Regions from separate parts of the Kluyvera huaxiensis genome, predicted to be linked through region 1. Evidence: predicted binding sites of a transcription regulator. Region 1 holds the regulator's gene; the other holds the start of a gene.
What was found. Region 1 encodes CRP, which controls carbon source genes, mostly activating them, when cyclic AMP is high. Its sites were predicted from a motif close to ATGTGANNNNNNTCACAT; they were not measured.
Positions count from the first base shown of each region.

Region 2: the regulator CRP is predicted to act here: its motif matches at 1,977-1,994, upstream of focA (formate transporter FocA).

Region 1 is NZ_JBEFLV010000023.1:49,062-52,223, forward strand. It holds gene ABOC97_RS19970 (YccS/YhfK family putative transporter) at 1-1,276, opposite strand, end outside; gene crp (cAMP-activated global transcriptional regulator CRP) at 1,331-1,963, opposite strand; gene ABOC97_RS19980 (OsmC family protein) at 2,267-2,671, shown strand; gene ABOC97_RS19985 (phosphoribulokinase) at 2,683-3,162, opposite strand, start outside.
Region 2 is NZ_JBEFLV010000003.1:301,973-305,134, forward strand. It holds gene pflB (formate C-acetyltransferase) at 1-1,003, opposite strand, end outside; gene focA (formate transporter FocA) at 1,059-1,916, opposite strand; gene ycaO (30S ribosomal protein S12 methylthiotransferase accessory factor YcaO) at 2,321-3,162, opposite strand, start outside.

The sequences.
Region 1 (3,162 bases):
CGGCGATCACCAGGCCTGCCAGGGTTCCCGCCGCTCGGTGGAAGATACGTACCCGAGTTGCCCCATAGCCGTTTTGCGTCACCAGCAGTACCGTCATCAGGATCCAGTACGGCTTGGGTAAATGCAGGGCTGTGCCCATCAGGCTGGCAATACTCAGCATCACGCTTAGCCGCGCGGCGTTACGCAGCGCCGGGGATTTCAGCGACAGATAGCTTTTCAGCGCCGGGAAAAATGGCAGTCGGCGCTCTTTGTCAGCCATCAGATTGCGTGGATACAGCGGGCGCTGCGCGCGCAGCACTTTGGCGATGCGGCTAAAGTGCCAGGCGCAGAATTGGCCAACGGGGTTATCCGGGTGCTGGTGGGCAATTTTTTCCAGCGCGCCAATCTGCTTTTCCATCGTGAAGCGGCTGGGGTAGCGATGGTAGAGAATATCGTCTGCCAGTACGCGCAGGCGGGCGGCGACGGTCTGGGCGTTCCAGCGGATCACGGCTTCGGCGTGGCTACGTTCAACCAGTTTTTGCACCTCTTCCGGTTGATGCAGGCTAACGGAAATGTGCTCTTGTAAATCCAGCCCAACCTGAAACGCCCGCAGCAGACGCTTGTAATCGTTGTGCTGATTGGCCGCCAGCATATGCAGCTGCTGGTAGCACTGGGAGATTAAATCCACCACCTTCTGCTGACGGTTTAACAGCGGGGGCAGCGCGGTGCTGGGATCGGTATGCTGGGTCAACAGGCTGTACTTTGCTTCACAATAGTCGGCAAGTTGACGATAGAGCAGACTTAGCGATTCGCGCAGCGGCTGTTCCCGCCACATCCAGAACCACCACCAGTTGAATAAACCGAACCACAGTGTACCCAGAGCGTAGAGCAGCAACGGCTGCCAGATAGGCATATTGCCGGCGAGGCTGAGGGTGAAAATAGAGGCAATAAGCGATGCCGGCAGCAGACGCCCGTGCAGCGCGCTGATCTCCGCCGTCACGCCGAGAATCAGCGCAAGCCCGGTCAGTATTAACGGCAGCGGGATTTCATGCTCCAACAGCAACTGTACGGCAAGACTGCATCCGGCAAACAGGCAGCCACCGATAGTCAGACGTTTAAAAAAACGTTTATGCGGTGTATCAAGACCGGCGATATTGCAGCAGGCGGGAACCAGTGAAAACAGGAGGCCTTGCTGAAGGTGGCCGAGAATCAGGCCGATGGCAACCGGCAAACATAACACCAGCGTTTGCCGCAGTGCATAGTTGACTTCCGGATGGTAAATCAGCCTGCGCCACATAAGGGGATAAGTAAAAACGGCATATTGTTTAGACAATATGCCGTTTTAGCGGGATCAGCGGGTACCGTAAACGACAATGGTCTTGCCGTGTGCGGAGATCAGGTTTTGATCTTCCAGCATTTTCAGAATACGGCCCACGGTTTCGCGGGAACAACCGACGATCTGACCGATTTCCTGACGGGTAATCTTGATCTGCATACCGTCTGGGTGGGTCATGGCGTCAGGCTGTTTGGCCAGATTCAGCAGAGTCTGAGCGATACGCCCGGTCACATCCAGGAATGCCAGGTTACCCACTTTTTCAGAAGTAATCTGCAGACGACGTGCCATTTGCGAAGACAGGCGCATCAGGATGTCTGGGTTAACCTGAATCAGCTGACGGAATTTTTTATAAGAGATTTCAGCAACTTCACAAGCGGTTTTTGCTCTTACCCATGCGCTGCGTTCCTGGCCTTCTTCAAACAGGCCTAACTCACCGATGAAATCGCCCTGGTTGAGGTAAGAGAGGATCATCTCTTTGCCTTCTTCATCCTTGATGAGTACAGCCACTGAGCCTTTTACGATGTAATACAGCGTCTCTGCCTTTTCACCCTGGTGAATCAGCGTGCTCTTCGATGGGTACTTATGAATATGGCAATGAGACAAGAACCATTCGAGAGTCGGGTCTGTTTGCGGTTTGCCAAGCACCATGCGCGGTTATCCTCTGTTATAAGCTCTTCCCAGCGGCAAAACCTTGCAGCCACTGGTTGCAATAGTATCCTTCCCGTTACCTGGGAAGTCGGCTGTCGAATAGCGCCGCAGCCTGTAATGTGATGTCCTCTGCATACATGCAGTACGTTTATGTATTACCGTAGCATCCCGACTGTTTTAGCATAGCTTTAGCCGCGTGTCTCCTGGTGTCTCGCTTCAGCATGACGGGGATCGCCTTCCGTTGCGAGAATTGTTATGTGCGCGTAATCTGAGAAGAAAATTGCAACCTGGGAGTTAAAAATTATGCAAGCACGTGTGAAATGGGTTGAGGGGTTAACCTTCCTCGGTGAGTCTGCTTCAGGACACCAAATTCTGATGGACGGCAATTCTGGTGATAAAGCGCCAAGCCCTATGGAAGTGGTGCTGATGGCCGCGGGTGGCTGTAGCGCCATTGACGTGGTTTCTATTTTGCAAAAAGGTCGCTACAACGTGACCGACTGTGAAGTGAAGCTGACTTCCGAACGCCGTGAAGAGGCTCCGCGCCTGTTTACCCATATCAATCTGCACTTCATCGTGACTGGCAAAGAGCTCAAAGACGCGGCGGTATCGCGTGCGGTCGATCTCTCTGCCGAGAAGTACTGCTCCGTGGCGCTGATGCTGGAGAAAGCGGTCAATATCACCCACTCTTACGAAGTTATCGAGGGGTAATCCCCTCGACGTTAATTTCGACCTTCCATCAGACGCTGCACCAGCGGCGTCATGATGAGTTCCATCGCCAGCACCATCTTCCCGCCGGGCACCACCAGCGTGTTCATATGTGAGATGAATGACCCCTGCAGCATGGCTAATAGCCATGGGTAATCGATCCCTTCCAGATTGCGGAAATGAATCACCACAAAACTCTCATCAAGCGACGGAATACTTTTCGCGGCGAACGGGTTTGAGGTGTCTACCGTGGGTACGCGCTGGAAGTTGATATGGGTGCGAGAAAACTGCGGCGTAATGAAGTTGATGTAATCTTCCATTGAGCGCACGACGGAGTCCATCACCGCCTCGCGGGAATGGCCGCGCTCGCTGGTGTCACGGATCATTTTCTGGATCCACTCTAGGTTAACGATAGGCACTACGCCCACCAGCAGATCGACATGGCGCGCGACGTCGTGCTGCGGCGTGACGACGCCGCCGTGCAGCCCTTCATA
Region 2 (3,162 bases), on a different contig from region 1:
CCCAAATTGGGTCACCGGAGAACAGTTCATCATACTCAGGGGTACGCAGGAAGCGAACCATACGCAGTTTCATGACCAGGTGGTCAATCATTTCCTGAGCGTCTTGTTCAGTGATTTTGCCTGCTTTCAGGTCACGTTCGATGTAGATATCCAGGAAGCTGGAAGTACGACCGAAGGACATTGCAGCGCCGTTCTGAGATTTAACCGCGGCCAGGTAGCCGAAGTAAGTCCACTGGATAGCTTCCTGAGCATTGGTAGCCGGACCAGAGATGTCGTAGCCGTATTTAGCTGCCATCTCTTTGATCTGACCCAGCGCACGGTGCTGTTCAGAGATTTCTTCACGCAGACGGATAGTCGCTTCCAGGTTTACGCCGTTTTCCATGTCAGACTGCAGGGACAGGAACTGTGCGTATTTGTCTTTCATCAGGAAGTCGATACCGTACACCGCGATGCGACGGTAGTCACCGATGATACGACCACGGCCGTACGCATCTGGCAGACCAGTCAGAACGCCAGATTTACGGCAGTTCAGAATGTCTTTGGTGTAAACATCGAATACGCCCTGGTTATGGGTTTTGCGGTATTCGGTGAAGATTTTTTTCAGCATCGGGTCCAGTTCGCGATTGTACGCTTTGCAGGAACCTTCAACCATTTTGATACCACCGAACGGGATAATCGCACGTTTCAGTGGAGCTTCAGTTTGCAGACCAACGATTTTTTCCAGCGCTTTGTTGATGTAGCCAGCGTCGTGGGAAGTGATGGTAGATGCAACGGAGGTGTCAAAGTCAACTGGCGCGTGAGTGCGGTTTTCCAGTTTAACGCCTTCCATAACGTTGTCCCACAGCTTGGTGGTCGCGTCAGTTGCGCCAGCCAGGAAGGACTCGTCACCCTCATACGGAGTGTAGTTTTTCTGGATGAAGTCACGTAAGTTTACTTCATTCTGCCAGTCACCTTTGGTAAAACCTTCCCAGGCTGTGGCTAACTTTTCATTAAGTTCGGACATGTAACACCTACCTTCTTAAGTGGACTTTTTATTTACTGCCTGGAGCAACCATCAATTAATGACGGTCACCGCCACGCAGATAAATGACCCAGTATGTCAACCCAACCAGCAAACCGCCGCCGATAATGTTCCCAATAGTGACAGGAATCAGGTTATCGGTGATGAAATGCATCACGGTCAGGTGAGAGAAATTTTCCGGAGATGAACCGACAGCGGTCCAGAATTCCGGGCTAGCAAAATCGCGTATTACGATACCCATAGGGATCATAAACATGTTTGCGATACTGTGCTCAAAACCGCTGGCAACGAACATGGCAACCGGTAAGACCATAATCATGGCTTTATCCATTAGGCTGCGACCAGAGTAGCTCATCCAGACTGCCAGGCAGACCATCAGGTTCGCCAGGATGCCGAGAGCAACGGCTTCGATAAATGTGTGATGCAGTTTGTGGTCAGCGGTTTGCAGGACGTTTAGTCCCCAGCCGCCATTGGCTGTCATATATTCACCGGACAGCCACATGAGCAGTACGAAGAGCAGGCAACCCACCAGGTTACCAACATAGACATTGAGCCAGTTTTTTGCCAGTTGACCCCAGGTGATTCGGCCGCTGGCTTTCGCTACCACGATAAGCACGGTCGACGTGAAGAGGTCGGCGCCACAAATAACGCAAAGAATGAGGCCTAGTGAGAAGCAGATACCACCAATCAGTTTCGCAATGCCGAACGGCATGCCAGCTGTACCCGTGGTTGCTGTAATATAAAATACAAAAGCAATCGAGATGAAAACGCCCGCAGTAATCGCCAGATAAAAGGTTTTCAGCGGATGCTTGGTTGCTTTATAGACACCTGCTTCTTCGGCAACTTTGGCCATTGCAGCAGGGAGAAGTAGATCAAAAGGGTTGTCAGCTTTCACACTAACTCTCTCTTTTTATTTAATCGGCGACGAGATACTAACAAAGCATTATAGATGAGAATTTGATATAGATCATATCTCGCCTGGCTTATAGGCCTGCAAGTTGGATGGTTTTTCAACGAAAGCAGGGTAAATTATTGAATTTAATTATAAAAATAAATTTTAAGATTTACAAATTCAGTTGAATTTTTTCTTTACCCTTCATTTTGCTAGTTAATTAAAATGGAGTAATGATCAAGTAAATTAACAATAAAAGTAAGCTACTAATAATTGAGTTTACTTATCTTTAACTTTATTTTCACACTCTGCTGGGGCGAAGCGCGGAAATAAAAAAAGGGGCCAACAAGTGGCCCCGTAATATAACGTAGAGTGTATGTTAAACCTACTTTTTCTGCGGGATCGTGTTACTTCGCCCAGAACGCGGCTTTCGCACGCTGCAGTTTTTCGTAAGCCTGTAGCAGTGACTGATGCGCCGGGAAGGTTTTTAACGAACCGTCGACCGGCTGCAGGCCATAGAACGCCTCTTCGCCGCTGAGCGCGGCGCTGGCTGCTTCTACAGCGTCTGCGCCGTACATACGCACGAATGCGTTGAGGTATTGCAACGGTTCGCGTTCTTCTTCCTGAGACAGCAGCAGCAGCGTCTGCAGGCAACGGTAGTAATTTGCACGCTCTGCGCTAAAGACCGAAGCGTTGAACTCCATCGTCCATTCGGTCCAGATCAGCGCTTGTTCCAGATCGCCACCCGCCAGTGCGAGCATCGCTTTCAGTTCACCAACACGCAGGGTGTACCAGCCGTTATCTGAACCCGTCGCCAGGCCCAGCAGCTCGCGCACGCGAGTGAAGTCATCCAGCCCTTCGTCATCGATCTGCTCGATCAGGTTCAGGTACTCTTCTTTTTCCCACTCGCTGCCCGGCAGGGATAGAATGGTTTCGCGCAGGTGGCTACCCATATTGTTATTGGCCAGCCACAGATCTTCTGCCGGATAGATATCAGACATACCCGGTACGATGATGCGGCAGGCGTAGACGCTCAGGTGCTCATAGTCGGCGATATACACTTCTTTATCTTCTTCGTTGAAGATAGCCATCAGCGTTGCGAACTCTTCTTCGGTGGTACCGGAGAAGCTCCAGTCGGCGAACGGATAGTCGGCATCCTGCTTGAACAGATCCCAGGAGATAGAACCGCTGGAATCAATGAAGTGGGTTTCCAGGTTGGTATGTTCGGCCACTTCTTCATCATCGAAGG